DNA from 2 places in the Bacillus sp. PK3-037 genome. Region 1 is predicted to be linked to the other one. Evidence: a T-box and tRNA genes for the amino acid it is inferred to sense, from the RefSeq annotation. Region 1 holds a T-box; the other holds one or more tRNA genes.
The links. The T-box of region 1 lies ahead of ileS (isoleucine--tRNA ligase). A T-box ahead of a tRNA ligase gene usually reads a tRNA of that ligase, here a tRNA-Ile.
Positions count from the first base shown of each region.

Region 2: it has a tRNA-Ile gene. The T-box ahead of ileS (isoleucine--tRNA ligase) is inferred to sense a tRNA for this amino acid. The anticodon was not compared.

Region 1 covers NZ_CP096408.1:2,483,147-2,493,527, reverse strand. Annotated here, with positions in the region: gene M1D69_RS12695 (YlmH family RNA-binding protein) at 1-271, shown strand, start outside; gene divIVA (septum site-determining protein DivIVA) at 366-860, shown strand; T-box leader at 923-1,150, shown strand; gene ileS (isoleucine--tRNA ligase) at 1,202-3,967, shown strand; gene ylyA (sporulation-related RNA polymerase-binding protein YlyA) at 4,112-4,486, shown strand; gene lspA (signal peptidase II) at 4,597-5,061, shown strand; gene M1D69_RS12670 (RluA family pseudouridine synthase) at 5,063-5,974, shown strand; gene pyrR (bifunctional pyrimidine operon transcriptional regulator/uracil phosphoribosyltransferase) at 6,158-6,703, shown strand; gene pyrP (uracil permease PyrP) at 6,883-8,190, shown strand; gene M1D69_RS12655 (aspartate carbamoyltransferase catalytic subunit) at 8,338-9,252, shown strand; gene M1D69_RS12650 (dihydroorotase) at 9,236-10,381, shown strand, end outside.
Region 2 covers NZ_CP096408.1:1,115,708-1,126,088, forward strand. Annotated here, with positions in the region: tRNA gene M1D69_RS05690 (tRNA-Val) at 19-94, shown strand; tRNA gene M1D69_RS05695 (tRNA-Thr) at 126-201, shown strand; tRNA gene M1D69_RS05700 (tRNA-Lys) at 239-314, shown strand; tRNA gene M1D69_RS05705 (tRNA-Leu) at 325-411, shown strand; tRNA gene M1D69_RS05710 (tRNA-Gly) at 417-491, shown strand; tRNA gene M1D69_RS05715 (tRNA-Leu) at 506-591, shown strand; tRNA gene M1D69_RS05720 (tRNA-Arg) at 601-677, shown strand; tRNA gene M1D69_RS05725 (tRNA-Pro) at 693-769, shown strand; tRNA gene M1D69_RS05730 (tRNA-Ala) at 775-847, shown strand; tRNA gene M1D69_RS05735 (tRNA-Met) at 869-945, shown strand; tRNA gene M1D69_RS05740 (tRNA-Ile) at 948-1,024, shown strand; tRNA gene M1D69_RS05745 (tRNA-Ser) at 1,031-1,123, shown strand; tRNA gene M1D69_RS05750 (tRNA-Met) at 1,147-1,223, shown strand; tRNA gene M1D69_RS05755 (tRNA-Asp) at 1,278-1,354, shown strand; tRNA gene M1D69_RS05760 (tRNA-Phe) at 1,367-1,442, shown strand; tRNA gene M1D69_RS05765 (tRNA-His) at 1,464-1,539, shown strand; tRNA gene M1D69_RS05770 (tRNA-Gly) at 1,549-1,622, shown strand; tRNA gene M1D69_RS05775 (tRNA-Ile) at 1,638-1,714, shown strand; tRNA gene M1D69_RS05780 (tRNA-Asn) at 1,732-1,806, shown strand; tRNA gene M1D69_RS05785 (tRNA-Ser) at 1,810-1,900, shown strand; tRNA gene M1D69_RS05790 (tRNA-Glu) at 1,905-1,976, shown strand; gene glgB (1,4-alpha-glucan branching enzyme) at 2,208-4,091, shown strand; gene M1D69_RS05800 (glucose-1-phosphate adenylyltransferase) at 4,088-5,230, shown strand; gene glgD (glucose-1-phosphate adenylyltransferase subunit GlgD) at 5,255-6,286, shown strand; gene glgA (glycogen synthase GlgA) at 6,283-7,737, shown strand; gene glgP (glycogen phosphorylase GlgP) at 7,724-10,120, shown strand; gene M1D69_RS05820 (TspO/MBR family protein) at 10,150-10,381, opposite strand, start outside.

The DNA of each region.
Region 1 (10,381 bases):
ATTAGATGTCGAAATAAGAGATGACACCGTTTCTTCTTTAAGGCTTGACGCGGTCTGCGCCTCTATGAGCAGGCAATCACGCCAGAAATCACAAACGCTGGTGAAAAACGGTCTCGTAAAAGTGAACTGGAAGGTTGTTGAAGACCCTTCTTACCAGGTTGCTGAAGGGGATATGCTCTCTATCAGGGGCTTTGGCCGCTGCAGCCTGACAAAAATCGAAGGGAAAACCAAAAAAGACAAGTGGAGAGTCACGTTTGAACGACAAAAATAGTCGGTTTTTCAGTTTTTTTCTCCATCTGTGCGAAATTTGTTTTATAATGTGAACTAGATAACCGTACTGAAATGTAAAAAATGGAGGTGGCATCATGCCATTAACGCCGAATGATATTCACAACAAGACGTTTACAAAAAGTTTTCGCGGATATGATGAAGACGAGGTAAATGAATTCTTAAGTCAAGTCAGAAAAGATTACGAAATTGTTCTCCGAAAAAAAACAGAGCTAGAAGCGAAAGTCAATGAGCTCGATGAAAGAATCGGACACTTTGCCAACATTGAAGAAACGCTGAATAAATCGATTCTGGTTGCCCAAGAAGCAGCTGAGGACGTAAAGCGCAATTCTCAAAAGGAAGCAAAGCTGATTGTTCGGGAAGCGGAGAAAAACGCTGATCGCATCATCAACGAATCTTTATCAAAATCAAGAAAAATCGCAATGGAAATCGAAGAGCTGAAAAAACAGTCTAAAGTGTTCAGAACACGTTTCCAAATGCTGATTGAAGCGCAGCTTGATCTTCTGAAAAATGACGATTGGGATCATTTGCTTGAGTATGAAGTCGACGCTGTGTTTGAGGAAAAGGAATAAATTCTCTGATTACCTTGACATTTTCTTAGCTTGTCGAATATAATACGTTCATAAATTCAGATGAAAAGACGGTTGAAAGGGACAGTCATGTTTCCATCATGCCTTCATAGCGACCCGGAGATGGTGAAAGTCCGGGATGGCCGGAATCATGTAGATCAGCCCTTAAGTTTCCTTTCTGAACTCACAGTAGGTTAGGACGTTCATCACGTTACGATGCTCGAGAGGAAAAAGCGTAAGCCTGGCTTTTTCTAAAAGGGTGGTACCGCGAGATAAGCTTTCTCGTCCCTTATGGGATGAGAGGGCTTTTTTTATTTTCTGAAAAAATTGGTGGAGGAATGAAAATGGATTACAAAGACACGCTCTTAATGCCGAAAACAGATTTTCCGATGCGAGGCAACTTGCCGAACCGTGAGCCTGACATGCAAAAGAAATGGGAGGAGCAGGATATCTACAGTCTAGTACAGGAACGGACGAAAGACCGCCCTAAATTTGTTTTACATGACGGGCCTCCGTACGCAAACGGCGATATCCACATGGGCCACGCGCTTAACAAAATTTTAAAGGACTTCATCGTCCGCTACAAATCAATGAGCGGGTACAACGCACCGTATGTACCGGGCTGGGATACACACGGGTTGCCGATTGAAACAGCTCTTACAAAAAACAAAAAAGTGAACCGCAAAGAAATGTCAGTAGCTGAATTCCGCAAGCTATGCGAAGAATATGCATGGAAGCAAATTGAGGGTCAGCGTGAGCAATTCAAGCGTCTTGGAGTCCGCGGCGACTGGGAAAATCCATATGTGACACTAAAACCGGAATATGAAGCGCAGCAAATCCGCGTTTTCGGTGAAATGGCAAAACGAGGCTACATTTATAAAGGCCTTAAACCGGTTAACTGGTCACCTTCAAGTGAGTCTGCTTTAGCTGAAGCGGAAATCGAATATCAAGACAAACGCTCAGCATCTATTTACGTTGCGTTTGGCGTGAAAGACGGAAAAGGCGTGCTTGAAAACGGCGAGCGCATCATCATTTGGACAACAACGCCTTGGACGATTCCTGCAAACCTCGGCATTTCAGTTCATCCTGATCTGGAATACAGCGTGATTGCAGTCGGTGATGACCGCTTTGTTGTAGCAAGTGCACTGGTTGAAGCTGTAGCTTCTGCATGCGGCTTTGAGCAATATGAAGTGACAAGAACGATCAAAGGGAAAGAACTCGAAAATATTATCGCTGAACACCCGCTATACGGCAGAGATTCACTCGTTATGCTTGGCGATCACGTGACAACTGACGCCGGAACAGGCTGTGTTCATACAGCACCGGGACATGGGGAAGATGACTTTATCATTGGCCAAAAATACGGCTTAGACGTCCTTTGTCCGGTTGATGAAAAAGGTGTGATGACAAGCGAAGCTCCTGGCTTTGAAGGTATGTTCTATGATGATGCAAACAAAGTGATCACACAGCAGCTCGAAGAAAAAGGCGCGCTCGTGAAGCTTGAATTCATTACACACTCCTATCCGCACGATTGGAGAACAAAGAAGCCAACCATTTTCAGAGCAACTGCGCAATGGTTTGCGTCTATTAAAGATTTCAGATCAGACCTGCTTCAATCCATTAAAGAAACCAAATGGGTTCCTGAATGGGGCGAGCAGCGTTTGCACAACATGGTTCGTGACCGCGGAGACTGGTGTATTTCCAGACAGCGTGCATGGGGTGTGCCGATTCCGGTATTTTATGCTGAAAACGGCGAGCCAATCATCACAGATGAAACGATTGAGCACGTTTCAGAATTGTTTAGACAACATGGCTCAAACATTTGGTTTGAAAAAGAAGCGAAGGATCTTCTTCCGGAAGGCTTTACGCATCCTGGAAGCCCGAACGGCACTTTTACAAAAGAACAGGACATCATGGATGTTTGGTTTGATTCTGGTTCTTCCCACCAAGCGGTGCTTGAAGAACGCGAGGATCTCGTTCGGCCGGCTGACTTATACCTTGAAGGCTCTGACCAATACCGGGGCTGGTTTAACTCATCTCTATCAACAGCAGTAGCCGTAACAGGAAAAGCGCCATATAAAGGTGTGCTCAGCCATGGGTTCGCACTGGATGGAGAAGGACGAAAAATGAGTAAATCCATCGGTAACGTCGTCGTTCCAGCAAAAGTCATGAAACAGCTTGGCGCCGACATTTTGAGATTATGGGTGTCTTCTGTTGACTACCAGGCGGATGTTCGCGTGTCTGATGCGATTCTGAAGCAGGTTGCTGAAGTATACCGTAAAATCCGCAACACGTTCCGTTTCCTTCACGGCAACCTGTTCGATTTTGATCCAAAAACAAACGCGGTGGCTGTTGAAGATCTTCGTGAAGTCGATCAGTATATGCTGGTTAAGCTAAACAAACTGATTGATAAAGTGAAAAAAGCGTACGACGAGTACGAGTTTGCGGTTGTGTATCACAGCATCCATAATTTCTGTACAATTGAATTAAGCTCATTCTATCTGGATTTCGCTAAGGATATTGTATACATTGAGCATGCGGATCATCCGGATAGACGCAGCATGCAGACTGTATTCTATGAAACGCTGCTTGCGTTAGTGAAGCTTACAGCACCGATTCTGCCTCATACCGCTGACGAATTATGGTCTCATTTAACATTCGTTGATGAGCAGAGCGTTCAGCTGACAGACATGCCGGAAACGATTGCGGTTCCAAACAGCGAAGCGACAGAAGATAAGTTTGACCGTTTTATGTCTCTTCGTGATGATGTGCTAAAAGCGTTAGAAACAGCGCGAAATGAAAAAATCATCGGTAAATCATTGGAAGCAAGCCTGAAATTGTATCCGAATAAAGAAAACAAAGAGCTATTAGCTTCTATTAAAGAAAATCTTTCTCAGCTGTTTATTGTTTCTGAATTAACCATCAGCGAAGAAAATGAAGCGCCAAACGATGCACAAAGCTTTGAGACAGGGAAAATCACTGTCGAGAAAGCTGAAGGCGAAATGTGTGAGAGATCCCGTGTGATTTCTAAAGATGTAGGTGCGAACCCGAAATATCCTACATTGTCACTGCGCAACGCTGAAATCGTTGAAAAGTATTATCAGAACTAATGAAAAGAGCCCGGCGCAAAAGCCGGGCCTTTTTTTGTGCCAAGAGTGACATCGTTTAGAATGGCAGGAAAAATCTTATGGGCTTTAGATCATCATTCACAGGTAACAATATAGGTATTACGTTAAGAGCAGGAGTTGTGATGAATGAATGATCAACTGACCGCAATTTATACGGAACTTCTTCTGATGAAAGAAGAATTACAGTCGAGATTATTTGAGTATTCTTGCTTTCAGGTTTCAACAAGCCCGCAAGCAGCAATCAATCATAAACAAAAAGCAACTCTGATCTATCATATTAAAGAAGAGCTTCAAGACGTTCTTCTCGCATTGTCGAAAATTGAGGACGGCACATTCGGATACTGTGAAGAAACTGGAGCTCCCATTCCTCTTTCAAAGCTGGCTGTGCTGCCGACAGCGCGAACAGCAAATGATTTTCTGTATTCAGTCCAATTTGAAAAAAAAACACTTCCTCTGTGGAAACCAACTGATATTGAATATGATCAGGCGCTGTATGAATAACAGCGCCTCTCCGATTAAGTCTGTATAGAGGCTGATATTTCTTTACTCCAGTGCTTTTTATTGATAAAATGCATAATGGACTAAAGTAACCGTATAATGGAGGAACGTTTGTGCTGTATTACGTTATCGCACTACTTATTATCGCAGCTGATCAACTGACAAAATGGCTTGTCGTCAAGAACATGGAACTTGGACAAAGCATACCGATTATTGATCAGGTATTCTATATCACCTCCCATCGCAATACGGGTGCGGCGTGGGGGATATTAGCCGGTCAGATGTGGTTTTTCTACCTCATCACAACTGCAGTCATTATTGGTATTGTTTATTACATACAGCGTTATACGAAAGGGCAAAAGCTTCTTGGTGTTTCCCTTGGACTCATGCTTGGCGGCGCCATCGGCAATTTTATCGATCGGGCTGTCAGACAGGAAGTGGTGGATTTTATCCATGTCATTATCGTCAATTACAATTACCCGATTTTTAATATCGCAGACTCTTCATTATGTGTCGGCGTAATGCTTTTATTTATACAAATGCTGTTGGACAGCGGGAAAAAGAAGAAGGAGCAATAGCATGAATCAATTTGACATAACCGCTTCAGAAGAACAAAAAAGTGAGCGGATTGATAAATTTCTGGCATCGACTGAAAATGGTTGGTCGAGAACCCAGGTGCAGCTATGGGTGAAGGACGGACAAGTTGTCGTGAACGGAAGCCCTGTAAAATCGAATTATAAAATTCAGCCGGGGGATCAGGTGACTGTCACTGTGCCTGAGCCTGAAGCGCTCGACGTGCTGGCAGAACCTATGGATCTGGATATTTACTATGAAGATCAGGATGTGCTGGTCGTCAATAAACCTCGCGGAATGGTTGTGCACCCAGCTCCCGGGCATCTTACGGGTACACTTGTAAACGGCCTTATGGCTCATTGTACGGACTTATCCGGAATAAATGGTGTGATGCGTCCGGGGATCGTCCATAGAATCGATAAGGACACGTCTGGCTTATTAATGGTGGCGAAGAATGATATGGCGCACGAGTCACTTGTAAACCAATTGGTCAACAAAACGGTTACGCGGAAATATACAGCAGTTGTCCATGGGCTTATTTCTCACGATGACGGTACAATTGATGCGCCGATCGGGCGGGATAAGAAAGACCGGCAAAGCATGACTGTAACACGTGATGGAAAAAACGCCGTCACTCATTTTCATGTTCTTGACCGCTTCCAGGAGTTTACGCTTGTGGAATGCCAGCTTGAAACAGGAAGAACGCACCAAATCCGTGTGCATATGAAGTATATCGGATTCCCGTTAGCGGGAGATCCGAAATATGGGCCGAGAAAAACGATCGATTTTAACGGACAGGCGCTTCATGCCGGAATTTTAGGTTTTCAGCATCCGCGCACTGACGAATATATCGAATTTGAGGCACCGCTTCCTGATGATATGTCTGCTTTAATCGAAAATCTGAGAAAAACCCGTTGACAGGGCATCTCTTTTCTGAAATAATAAACGAAGCTGAATAGATTCTTTAAAACAGTCCAGAGAGGCTGAGAAGGATAACGGATTGACGGGATACGTGTATATGCACGCACCTTGTCCTAAAACCCCTCTCTGCCAATGGCAAGAGGGGTTTTTTCTTCTAAATGAACTGTGAGGTGTCACATAATGAATCAAAAAGCTGTCATTCTCGACGAACAGGCAATCAGACGTGCGCTGACCAGAATTGCTCACGAAATGATTGAACGCAATAAAGGAATGAACAACTGCATCCTTGTCGGTATCAAGACAAGAGGCATTTACTTGGCAAAACGCCTCGCCGAGCGGATTGAACAGATTGAAGGGAATCCTGTAACGGTTGGAGAAATTGATATCACCCTTTACAGAGATGATCTATCCAAAAAAACGAGCAATGAAGAACCGCTTGTGAAAGGTGCAGATATACCGGTAGACATCACAGATCAAAAAGTAATTGTCGTAGATGATGTTCTTTACACAGGAAGAACGGTCAGAGCCGCAATGGACGCCCTTGTCGATGTAGGCAGACCTTCCTCAATTCAACTGGCTGTGCTTGTTGACAGAGGACACAGAGAACTGCCGATCCGAGCAGATTACATCGGGAAAAACATCCCGACTTCAAAAGCTGAAAAGGTTATGGTTCAGCTTGATGAGGTTGACAAAAACGATCTCGTCGCCATTTATGAAAATGAATAATGTATCACCTTTTTAAACGCAATCCAGAGAGGTTGCAAAGAGGTGCACAGCGAAGCCCCGAAAGTATGCGGCCGGTCTTTGTATGCCTCTTTGCGTAAAAATAGCAAAGAGGTTTTTTTATACAGTTATTAAGTCATCCTAATATGAAAAGTCATCCATCAATCAGGGGGAAAATCATCATGAGTAAGAAAAAAGTTAATTTGGGAGTCAGGGAAATCCCGAAACCTTTCTCTTGGGTTTCGTTCAGCCTGCAGCATTTATTTGCGATGTTTGGCTCAACGATTTTGGTTCCGAAGCTGGTCGGAATGAGTCCTGCTGTTGCATTGGTGACGAGCGGTATCGGAACACTTGCTTACCTTCTGATCACGAAAGGACAAATACCAGCGTATCTCGGTTCATCCTTTGCCTTTATTTCTCCGATCATCTTGGTAAAAGCGACCGGCGGACCCGGAGCGGCAATGGTTGGTGCGTTTCTGGCAGGGCTTGTGTACGGGCTGATTGCCTTGCTGATCAGACAGCTCGGAACAGGCTGGCTGATGAAGCTTCTCCCGCCTGTCGTCGTAGGTCCGGTTATTATCGTCATTGGACTGGGTCTGGCCGGCACAGCGGTAAATATGGCCATGTATGCTGATCCGAATGCCAGTGAGCTGGTTTACAGCTTAAAACATTTCAGTGTTGCAGGTGTCACTTTAGCGATCACGATCATTTGCGCGATTTTCTTGCGGGGCTTCTTAAGCTTAATCCCGGTCTTGATCGGAATCATCGGCGGATACTTGTTTGCCTTGACTCAAGGAATTGTCAACTTCCAGCCGGTGCTTGACGCGAAATGGTTTGCAGTCCCTGAATTTATCATCCCGTTTAAAGATTATACACCGTCAGTGACACTTGGCATCGCCGCAGCAATGGTCCCTGTCGCATTTGTTACCATGTCAGAGCATATCGGCCACCAGATGGTGCTAAGCAAAGTTGTAGGACAAGACTTCATTAAAAAACCGGGTCTCCATCGCTCGATAATGGGCGACAGCGCGGCCACAATCCTTGCTTCCTTGATTGGCGGCCCGCCTACAACAACTTATGGAGAAAACATTGGCGTACTGGCCATTACGAGAGTGTTCAGCGTCTTTGTTATCGGAGGCGCGGCAGTGATTGCCCTTTGTTTCGGCTTCATCGGCAAAATATCTGCGCTTATCAGTTCAGTCCCGTCAGCGGTTATGGGAGGCGTTTCCTTCCTGCTGTTCGGCATCATCGCTTCAAGCGGTTTGAGAATGCTGATTGACAACAAAATTGATTATGAAAATAACAGAAACCTCATTATTACATCCGTCATCCTTGTAATCGGCGTAGGCGGCGCATTTATTCAGGTGTCTGAAGGAGGATTCCAAGTGTCAGGCATGGCGCTTGCGGCAATTGTAGGTGTCATCTTAAACCTGATTCTTCCGCAAGCGAAGGAAGAGCAGGCAGACACATCCGAACAACATCATATGTAAACCTTTTAATGAAAGTCCAGAGAGGCTTGGAAGGGTTATAAAGAGAAGAAAGCTTCACGCTGCTCCTCTAATTAACCGTACCCCGAGTCTATCCAAGACCGGGTTTTTTTTCAGCCTTAAACAAGTTGAAATGAGAGGGGAAAGAAAATGAAGCATTTAACGACGATGAGTGAACTCAGCACTGGGGAAATCAAAGATTTGCTTCAAACTGCGCAAGACCTCAAAAACGGAAAAACAGACCATCAGCTGACAGGTAAATTTGCAGCGAATCTGTTTTTTGAACCAAGCACCAGAACACGATTCAGCTTTGAGGTAGCTGAAAAGAAACTGGGCATGAATGTCCTGAATCTCGACGGAACAAGCACCAGCGTACAAAAAGGCGAAACCTTATATGACACAATTCGAACGCTCGAATCAATCGGTGTTGACGCGTGTGTCATCAGACACAGTGAAGATGAGTACTACAAAGAGCTTGTCGGACATGTAAATATCCCGATTCTGAATGCGGGAGACGGGTGCGGCCAGCATCCGACACAATCATTGCTTGATGTAATGACAATCAATGAAGAATTCAATACGTTCAAAGGCCTTACCGTCTCCATTCACGGCGACATTAAGCACAGCAGAGTCGCGAGGTCTAATGCTGAAGTGTTGACAAGACTCGGTGCCCGCGTTCTGTTTTCCGGTCCGCCGGAATGGCAGGATGAAGAAAATACGTTTGGCGCGTATGTCTCAATAGATGAAGCAGTAGAGACTTCGGATGTTGTCATGCTGCTGCGTATTCAAAATGAAAGACATCAGTCAGCTGTCAGCCAGGAAGGCTATTTAAATGAATTCGGCTTGACTGTAGAACGGGCTGAACGTATGAAGCAGCATGCGATTATTATGCACCCGGCGCCTGTGAACAGAGGAGTGGAGATTGATCACAGCTTAGTAGAAAGTGAAAAATCAAGAATCTTCAAACAAATGCAAAATGGTGTATTTATCAGAATGGCAGTGATACAGCGTGCCTTACAAACCAATGTGAAAAGAGGAGAAGCAGCGTATGTCATATCTCATTAAAAACGGCTGGATACTTAACGAAAATGGTGAAAAAACAGAACAGGATATTCGAGTGACAGGAGAGGTCATCTCAGAAATCGGCAAGCTTAATGCAGCAGATGGAGAAACGGTTATTGACGCGAAAGGATTGCTCGTTTCACCGGGTTTTGTTGACCTCCATGTACACTTTAGAGAGCCTGGCGGAGAGAAAAAAGAAACCATTGAAACCGGCGCGAAAGCAGCGGCGCGCGGCGGTTATACAACAGTAGCAGCCATGCCGAATACACGGCCGGTTCCTGATACGAAGGAGCAGATGGAATGGGTGCAAAACCGCATTAAAGAAACATCATGCGTCAGAGTTCTTCCTTATGCATCTATAACGATCAGACAAATTGGCGATGAAATGACAAACTTTGAAGCATTAAAAGAAGCTGGGGCATTTGCATTTACAGATGACGGCGTCGGTATACAGACAGCAGGAATGATGTATGAAGCAATGAAACGCGCAGCCGCGATTGACAAAGCGATTGTCGCACATTGCGAGGACAACTCCTTAATTTACGGAGGCAGCGTCCATGAGGGGACTTTTTCAAAAGCGAACGGGCTTAACGGCATTCCTTCTGTGTGTGAATCGGTTCATATTGCCCGTGACGTGTTACTGGCTGAGGCGGCAAACTGCCATTACCATGTATGCCATATCAGCACGAAAGAATCTGTGAGAGTCGTGCGTGATGCGAAAAAAGCGGGAATACGGGTCACAGCAGAAGTTTCACCTCACCATTTACTGCTTTGTGATGAAGACATTCCCGGGCTGGATACAAACTATAAAATGAACCCGCCGCTGCGCGGTGCGGAAGATAGAGAAGCACTGATTGAAGGACTTTTAGACGGAACGATCGACTTTATAGCAACCGACCACGCGCCGCATACAGAAGAAGAGAAAAACACAGAAATGAAGCTGGCGCCGTTCGGAATTGTCGGTTTGGAAACAGCGTTCCCGCTTCTTTACACACATTTTGTTAAAAACGGCAGCTGGACGCTGAAACAGCTGATTGATTATATGACAATCAAGCCTTGCGAAGCGTTTGGTCTCCCATTTGGAACACTGAAAACGGGACAAGCAGCTGACATCACATTAATCGATTTGGAA
Region 2 (10,381 bases), 1.4 Mb from region 1:
GCACGGTAGTGCAATTATGGAGGATTAGCTCAGCTGGGAGAGCATCTGCCTTACAAGCAGAGGGTCGGCGGTTCGAGCCCGTCATCCTCCACCATTCTTACTATACATAATATGTTTACATATGAGCCGGTGTAGCTCAATTGGTAGAGCAACTGACTTGTAATCAGTAGGTTGGGGGTTCAAGTCCTCTTGCCGGCACCACTTTTATATGTTATAATATTCAAGTCTCTTGTAAGAAGAGCCATTAGCTCAGTTGGTAGAGCATCTGACTTTTAATCAGAGGGTCGAAGGTTCGAGTCCTTCATGGCTCACCATTTATATGTTGCGGATGTGGCGGAATTGGCAGACGCGCTAGAATCAGGCTCTAGTGTCTTTACAGACGTGGGGGTTCAAGTCCCTTCATCCGCACCATTTCTGCGGAAGTAGTTCAGTGGTAGAACACCACCTTGCCAAGGTGGGGGTCGCGGGTTCGAATCCCGTCTTCCGCTCCAACTATACCATCCACGCCGGGGTGGTGGAATTGGCAGACACACAGGACTTAAAATCCTGCGGTAGGTGACTACCGTGCCGGTTCAAGTCCGGCCCTCGGCATTATAATTTGCGCCCGTAGCTCAATTGGATAGAGCGTTTGACTACGGATCAAAAGGTTAGGGGTTCGACTCCTCTCGGGCGCGCCATGATCTACATGAAATCGGGAAGTAGCTCAGCTTGGTAGAGCACATGGTTTGGGACCATGGGGTCGCAGGTTCGAATCCTGTCTTCCCGACCATTCTTGGGGCCTTAGCTCAGCTGGGAGAGCGCCTGCTTTGCACGCAGGAGGTCAGCGGTTCGATCCCGCTAGGCTCCACTTGATTTCAATATATGATTTGGCGGTGTAGCTCAGCTGGCTAGAGCGTACGGTTCATACCCGTGAGGTCGGGGGTTCGATCCCCTCCGCCGCTACCAAAGGACCTTTAGCTCAGTTGGTTAGAGCAGACGGCTCATAACCGTCCGGTCGTAGGTTCGAGTCCTACAAGGTCCACCACAATACGGAGGAATACCCAAGTCTGGCTGAAGGGATCGGTCTTGAAAACCGACAGGGGTGTCAAAGCCCGCGGGGGTTCGAATCCCTCTTCCTCCGCCATATATATTCTTACATTTTATCATCGCGGGGTGGAGCAGTTCGGTAGCTCGTCGGGCTCATAACCCGAAGGTCGCAGGTTCAAATCCTGCCCCCGCAACCAAACAAATATATCCTTTTAAATAAGGAGTGCCCGATGGGTGCAACAAATTAAAATGGTCCGGTAGTTCAGTTGGTTAGAATGCCTGCCTGTCACGCAGGAGGTCGCGGGTTCGAGTCCCGTCCGGACCGCCATTTAAATAATAAGGCTCGGTAGCTCAGTTGGTAGAGCAACGGACTGAAAATCCGTGTGTCGGCGGTTCGATTCCGTCCCGAGCCACCATTTACAAATATATATATTTTGGCGGTTGTGGCGAAGTGGTTAACGCACCAGATTGTGGCTCTGGCATTCGTGGGTTCGATTCCCATCAATCGCCCCAAATAAAATTGCGGGTGTAGTTTAGTGGTAAAACCTCAGCCTTCCAAGCTGATGTCGTGGGTTCGATTCCCATCACCCGCTCCATTTCTATATCGTCATGGGCCTGTAGCTCAGCTGGTTAGAGCGCACGCCTGATAAGCGTGAGGTCGATGGTTCGAGTCCATTCAGGCCCACCATACCATGACTTTTACGTTCCACAGTAGCTCAGTGGTAGAGCTATCGGCTGTTAACCGATCGGTCGCAGGTTCGAATCCTGCCTGTGGAGCCATATGGAGAAGTACTCAAGTGGCTGAAGAGGCGCCCCTGCTAAGGGTGTAGGTCGTGTAAGCGGCGCGAGGGTTCAAATCCCTCCTTCTCCGCCATGACGGCCCGTTGGTCAAGCGGTTAAGACACCGCCCTTTCACGGCGGTAACACGGGTTCGAATCCCGTACGGGTCATCCTGAAACCTTGCATATCCTGCAAGGTTTTTTTGTTTTCTAAATGATATGCATCTGATTTTGTTTTTTATTCTATATCAAATTTACAACAAAAAACTCCAAATCTTTTGTTTTTCTTCAGAAAATGAAGTTTTATGTCAATAAATATAAGCGCTTTCTAGAAAGGGCTTTTTTTTATTTCTACGAATAAATAATATAAATGAAAACTATGATGTCAGAAAGGATGATTACATGGCCGCTGCCAGCCCAACAGCACATGATGTTTATCTTTTTCACGAAGGCAGTCTGTTTAAAAGCTATCAGCTGTTTGGCTCGCATAATCGCGAGCTGAATGGCCAAAGCGGGTATGAATTTTGTGTGTGGGCGCCTCATGCGTCAGAAGTTCGAGTGGCTGGAGATTTTAACAGTTGGTCAGGTGAGCTTCATGTTATGCAGAAAGTTAATGCTCATGGCATTTGGACGTTATTTGTTCCAGGTTTGAAAGAAGAGGAACGATATAAGTATGAAATCGTGACAAATAGCGGAGAGACCATGCTGAAGGCAGACCCGTATGCTTTTTATTCAGAAGTAAGACCGAATACGGCGTCTCTTACTTACGATCTTGCAGGGTACAGCTGGCATGATCAAAAGTGGCAGAAGAAGCAGAAAGCTAAAACGATATATGAAAAGCCGGTTTTTATTTATGAGCTTCATCTTGGTTCATGGAAGAAGCATCCCGATGGCACGCTTTACTCCTATGAAGAATTAGGCCAGTCTCTTATTCCTTATATCAAAGAGCAGGGATTTACCCATATCGAGCTGCTGCCCGTTTATGAACATCCGTACGATCGTTCCTGGGGTTATCAAGCAACGGGGTATTACAGCCCGACAAGCCGATTTGGCACGCCACATGATTTGATGAGGTTTGTTGATGAATGCCATCAGGCAAACATCGGCGTCATACTTGATTGGGTCCCCGGACATTTTTGTAAAGATTCGCATGGGCTTTATATGTTTGATGGAGCGCCTCTTTACGAATATCAAGAAGAGCGTGACAGGGAGAACTGGCTGTGGGGCACCGCTAACTTTGATTTAGGAAAACCGGAAGTTCATAGTTTTTTAATTTCTAATGCGTTGTACTGGGCGGAATTCTATCATATAGATGGTTTTAGGGTCGATGCCGTGGCTAATATGCTGTATTGGCCAAATCAGGATGAACGCCATACGAATCTCTATGCAGTTGAATTTTTAAAAAAGCTTAATCAAACAATGCGGGAGGCATATCCGCATGTCATGATGATAGCGGAAGATTCCACCGAATGGCCTCAAGTAACAGGTTCTGTTGAGGAAGGAGGACTCGGCTTTCATTTTAAATGGAATATGGGCTGGATGAATGATGTGCTGAAATACATGGAGACGCCTGCTGAACAAAGGCGGCACTGCCATCAGCTTGTGTCTTTTTCCTTGCTTTATGCGTTTAGTGAACATTTTGTATTGCCATTTTCTCATGATGAAGTCGTGTATGGAAAAAAATCACTTCTTCATAAAATGCCTGGCGACTATTGGCAGAAATTTTCCCAATATCGGCTTTTACTCGGTTATATGACGGCTCATCCCGGAAAAAAACTCATTTTTATGGGATCGGAATTTGCTCAATTCGATGAATGGAAAGATACAGAACAGCTTGATTGGTTTTTGAACTCCTTCCCCATGCATCAAAAAGCAAGTGTTTTTACTCAAGATCTTCTCCGCTTTTATCAAAAAAGCAAAATCCTTTATGAAAATGACCATCGTGCTCAATCATTTGAATGGATTGATGTCCACAATGAGGAGCAATCCATCTTTTCTTTTATTCGGTATGGCAGACGGCACGGTGAGGCGCTTATCATCTTATGTAATTTTACACCCTCGGTCTATCATCAATACGATGTTGGCGTTCCCTTTCTTACCCAATATATCGAAGTGTTGAACAGTGACAATGAAAAATATGGGGGCTCAGGTCAATTAAATAAAAAGCCGTTGGCAGCCAAACCTGGAGCTGTTCATCACAAACCGTGCTATATCACAATGACAATCCCCCCTTATGGCATTTCAATTATGCGGGCGGTGAAAAAAAGAGGAGAGATAAATGAATGAAAAAACAATGTGTGGCTATGCTCCTTGCCGGCGGGAAGGGCAGCCGTCTCAGCGGATTAACAAAACATATGGCAAAACCGGCTGTATCTTTTGGGGGAAAATACAGGATTATTGATTTTACGCTCAGCAACTGCTCGAATTCAGGCATAGACACAGTAGGCATCTTAACGCAATATCAGCCGCTGGAGCTGAATTCCTATATTGGCATTGGCAGTGCATGGGACCTTGACAGGCACAATGGCGGCGTTACGGTATTGCCTCCTTATGCCGAGTCATCCGAAGTGAAGTGGTATAAAGGGACGGCTAGCGCAATTTATGAAAATCTCAATTACCTGAACCAGTACGATCCTGAGTATGTGCTGATCTTATCAGGCGATCACATTTATAAAATGGACTATGGCAAAATGCTTGATTTTCATATTGAAAAGAAAGCGGATGTGACCATCTCCGTGATTGAAGTGGGATGGGAAGAAGCGAGCCGATTCGGCATCATGAAGACAAATGAAGACGGGATCATCACACATTTTGATGAAAAGCCTAAATTTCCAAAGAGCAATTTGGCATCCATGGGTATTTATATTTTCAATTGGCCGCTCTTGAAGCAATACCTTGAGATGGATGACCGGAATCCGTATTCAAGCCATGACTTCGGCAAAGATATCATTCCTTTGCTTTTGGAGGAGAAAAAGAAGCTTTCCGCATATCCGTTTAAAGGATATTGGAAGGATGTCGGCACGGTGCAGAGCTTATGGGAAGCCAATATGGATTTGCTGAAAGACGAGTCTGAGCTGAGGCTGTTTGAACGCAATTGGAAGATTTACTCTGTCAATCCGAATCAGCCTCCGCAATTTATTTCGCCTGAGGCGCAGGTTCATGACTCACTTGTGAATGAGGGGTGTGTTGTTTATGGGAATGTGTCTCACTCCGTTCTTTTTCAAGGTGTCACCGTCGGTAAGCACGCAACGGTCAAGCGTTCAGTGATTATGCCGGATGTGACAATCGGTGAGCATGTCGTGATTGAGAATGCTATCGTGCCCAAGGGCTTAGTGCTTCCGGGTGGCGCAGTGATTAAATCTGAAAAAGACATTCAGGAGGTGCTGCTTGTTTCGGAGGAATTTGTAGAGAAAGAATTGATTTAATTACTGAAGAGGAGGCAGAATCAGTTGATCAATAATCAAATGTTAGGAGTTATAGATGAAACCACATATAAGCATTCTCTTCAGGATTTAACCGCACAGCGGTCGCTTGGTGCGATTCCTTTTGCTGGCAGATACCGTTTGATAGATTTTATGCTGTCCAATATGGTGAATGCAGACATTAGGAGTGTGGCGATTTTTCCGAAATATCGCTACCGGTCTCTTATGGACCATCTTGGAGCAGGGAAGGAATGGGATTTACACCGAAAAAAGGACGGCCTCTTTTTTTTTCCGTCACCGCATTTGCATGATGAGTATAATGAATTCGGTTCATTTCGCCAATTTTCTGATCATCTTGATTACTTTCATAGAAGCACACAGCAATATGCAGTCATCACCAACAGCCATACTGTATGCAACATTCAATTTCAATACGTGCTGAAAAGACATCAGGAGGCGGGCTGTGACATTACCGAGGTCTTTCAGGACGGTCAGTCGCTGCAAATCTATATCATGTCTTCTAAACTCTTGAAGGATCTGATCTACGGACATATTGAAAAAGGATACAGAACCATTCAGGAGGTTATTGAAAAGGAAGCCTCCGCATTGACCATTTGCCCATATGAATATTCGGGGTATGCAGCTGTTATTGATTCTGTAGAAAAGTATTATACCCACAGTATGGAGCTTATTCAGCCACGTTTTTGGCAGCAGGTGTTTTTGCCTCAGCAGCCGATTTATACAAAAGTGAAGGATGAGCCCCCAACGAAATACGGGAAGAACAGCACTGTTAGAAATTCTTTAGTGGCAAATGGCTGTGTGCTTGAGGGAGAGGTCGAAAACTGCATTTTGTTCAGGGCGGTGCATGTCGGGAAAGGCACAAAGCTGAAAAACTGCATTATTATGCAAAAAACGCAGATTGGTGAGGATTGTTTGCTGGAGCAGGTGATTGCTGATAAAGATGTCAAAATCGGCAATACAACTGAAGCTGCGGGAACGGAGGAGCAGCCGCTCGTGTTAAAAAAAGGTTTGGTGCAAGGAGAGCTGATGAATTCTTGAAGGTGTTATTTGCTGTCTCAGAATGTACCCCGTTTGTAAAATCAGGCGGCCTGGCCGATGTGGCAGGCGCGCTGCCCAAAGTGCTTTCTCGTCTTGGGAACGACGTAGCGGTGATCATGCCGAAATACAGTCAAATTCCTGATCCCTGGAAAAAGCGTTTGAAGAAAACAGCTGAATGTACGGTTGCTGTTGGCTGGCGTCAGCAATATTGCGGGATTGAACATTTGGCTGAAGATGGTGTGAATTATTATTTTATCGACAATAAATATTATTTTTCAAGGGATTCCCTGTACGGGCATTTTGATGATGGGGAGCGGTTTGCTTATTTTTCAAGATCTGTGCTGGAAGCGGCAGAAGCAGTGAATTTTCAAGCCGATATCATTCATACTCATGACTGGCATACAGCGATGGTCAATTACTTGTTGAAAGAGGAATACAGCAAGCGCCCTTTTTATGAGCAGATGAAAAGTGTGCTCACGATCCATAACTTGCAGTTTCAAGGTATATTCCCGCCTGAGGTGACACATGACTTGCTCGGTCTGGACATGAGTCATTTTCATTATGAAAGATTAGAATGCAATGGATTTGTTAATTTTATGAAAGCAGGGATTCTCGCTGCTGATCATGTAACAACGGTGAGCCCGACTTATAGAAATGAAATTTTAACGCCGTATTACGGCGAGCAGCTTGAGCCAGTTTTGCAGCATAGGGAAAAAGATTTAACAGGGATCTTAAACGGTATTGATGACTCTTTATATCAGACAGAGAGCGATCCGTATATTGAGATGCATTACGACCCTGAACGTCTTGATTTAAAGGAAGAAAATAAAACGAAGCTCCAGCGGCGGATGGGCCTTCCAGAACGAAAAGATATTCCGCTGATCAGTATGGTAACAAGGCTGACCAAACAGAAGGGGCTTGATCTTGTTAAGAGAATGATGCATGAGCTGCTGGGGGAGAGAGACATACAGCTGATTGTGCTCGGTACGGGGGAGCGGGAATTTGAGGATTACTTCCGGTACATTGAATTTGCATTTCACGATAAATGCAGGGCGTATATTGGGTTTGATGAGCCGCTTGCCCATCAGATTTATGCGGGCTCGGATTTGTTTCTGATGCCGTCGAAATTTGAGCCGTGCGGTCTGGGGCAGATGATCGCGCTTCAATATGGCGCTATTCCGGTTGTCAGAGAAACAGGCGGGCTCTATGACACTGTCCGTTCCTACCGGGAGGAAGAGGGCATAGGCAACGGTTTTACGTTCTCAGCCTTTAATGCTCACGATCTGAAATTTACGATCGAGAGGGCGCTGTCGTTTTATCGCCAAAAGGATGTATGGAAGAGCATCATGAAGACCGCAATGAATGCAGATTATAGCTGGAAACAATCAGCCAAACAGTATCAGCGCATTTTCGAGCATGTGACAAGGAGTGGACGGGATGTTCTCGAGTAAAGAACGCTTTGCAGCCTTATTTTTAAAGCGTCTGGAAATGACGTGCGGGAAAAGCTTTAAGGACTCTTCCAGGCTTGATCAATATAAAACCTTAGGCAATATGATCAGAGAGTACATCAGCGCTGATTGGATCCAGACAAATGAAAGAAGCAGGTCCAATTCCGGAAAGCAGACATATTATTTGTCGATTGAATTTCTTCTCGGACAGCTCCTTGAACAAAATTTAATGAATCTCGGTATTCGGGATGTAGTGGAAGCGGGTCTGAAAGAGATCGGCATCAGTTTAGACGAGATCCTCTATATGGAGAGTGATGCAGGGCTTGGGAATGGCGGTCTGGGGCGATTGGCAGCTTGTTTCTTAGATTCTCTGGCTTCGTTAAACTTGCCTGGGCATGGGATGGGGATTCGCTATAAGCATGGCTTATTTGAACAAAAAATTGTTGACGGGCATCAGGTTGAGCTGCCTGAGCAATGGCTGAAAAACGGAAATGTGTGGGAAGTAAGAAATGCTGATCAAGCGGTTGACGTGCCGTTTTGGGGCGAGGTGCATATGATTGAAAAAAACGGCCGTCTGCATTTTCGTCATGAGCAAGCAACAATCATTACCGCCGTTCCTTATGATATCCCGATCATCGGATACGATACGGGCACAGTCAACACATTAAGGCTTTGGAACGCCGAGCCTTATGCGCATTATCACGGCGGCAATATTTTGTCTTATAAACGGGAAACAGAAGCTGTATCTGAATTTTTATACCCTGATGACACGCATGACGAGGGTAAGATATTACGGCTGAAGCAGCAGTATTTTTTAGTTTGTGCTAGTTTAAAAAGCATTGTGAACAATTACCGCAAAACGAATCAATCATTATATGGCTTGCATAAAAAAGTAAGCATTCATATTAATGACACCCATCCTGCACTTGCTGTGCCTGAACTGATGCGGATTTTGCTTGATGAAGAAAACATGAGCTGGGAAGATGCCTGGCATATCACAGTACATACAATTTCCTATACGAATCATACGACACTGTCAGAAGCGCTTGAAAAATGGCCGATTCATTTATTTAAGCCATTGCTCCCGCGAATGTATATGATTATTGAAGAGATTAATGAGAGGTTTTGCAGAGCGGTTTGGGAGAAGTATCCCGGTGACTGGAAAAGGATAGAGGATATGGCGATTACGGCGCACGGTGTTGTCAAAATGGCTCATCTCGCAATAGTGGGAAGCTACAGTGTAAACGGAGTTGCCAAAATTCACTCCGACATTTTAAAGGAACGGGAGATGCGTCATTTTCATGTGATGTTTCCGAATCGGTTTAACAATAAAACAAATGGAATTGCCCATAGGCGCTGGCTGTTAAAAGCCAATCCCGGCTTGTCCGCGATAATAACGGATGCGATAGGCGATGAATGGATAAAACAGCCGGAATCCTTGATTCGGCTGGAACCGTACGCTGCTGATCCCGCTTTTATTGAGCAGTTCCAAAACAACAAAAGCAGAAAAAAGCAAGAGCTTGCTGATCTGATTTTTTGCACGGCCGGAGTGGCTGTAAATCCGGACAGCATATTTGACGTACAGGTGAAACGGCTTCATGCGTATAAACGGCAGCTGCTGAATGTTCTTCATATTATGTATTTGTATAACCGCCTGAAGGAAGATTCGGGATTTTCTATTTATCCGCAAACCTTTATTTTCGGAGCAAAGGCTTCACCAAGCTATCATTACGCGAAGAAAATCATTAAACTGATTCATTCCGTTGCAGAGAAGGTAAATTATGACCCGGCGGTGAGGCAGCTGCTCAAGGTGGTTTTTTTAGAAAATTACAGGGTCTCTATGGCGGAGCAGATTTTTCCTGCATCAGATGTAAGTGAACAAATTTCGACTGCAAGCAAGGAAGCGTCCGGTACAGGTAATATGAAGTTTATGATGAATGGCGCGCTGACAATCGGCACGCATGACGGGGCGAATATTGAAATTCTGCAACGGGTCGGGGCTGATTGTGTTTACACATTTGGTTTGAAAGCGGATGACGTTCTTTCCTACCAGGAAAACGGAGGCTACAGATCAAGGGAGTATTATCAGCATGACCGCAGAATCAGGCAGGTAGCGGATCAGCTGATCAACGGTTTTTTTGAAGGTGAAGCCGATGAATTTGAATCCATCTATGATTCGCTGCTGCCGCACAATGACGAGTATTTTGTATTGAAGGATTTCAGTTCATACGCGGATGCCCAGGAGCGTATTCAAGCCGATTATCAAGATCGGCGAAAATGGTCAGAGCGTTCGATTTTAAACATTGCCCATTCAGGTTATTTTTCAAGCGACCGGACGATTCACGAATATGCGAAACACATTTGGAGAATTAAGCCGATGGTGTAAAAAAGCCGCTGTTTGAGCGGCTTTTTTGTTCAAAGGTTCATTGAATAGATGGTAAAGGATAAGCCAGTTGCAAAGACACTCCATAAAAAATAAGGCACAAGAAACCAGCTTGCGGCCCTGCTGTATACTTTTGCAATGATGATTACAACCAGCGCTGTTATGGCGACAAGCAGGCAGTCAATGGATGCGGCAAGGAGATTCTTTTGCGTGAACTGAAAATAACTGAATGCCTGATTAAGCACATAATTGATTAAAAACGCC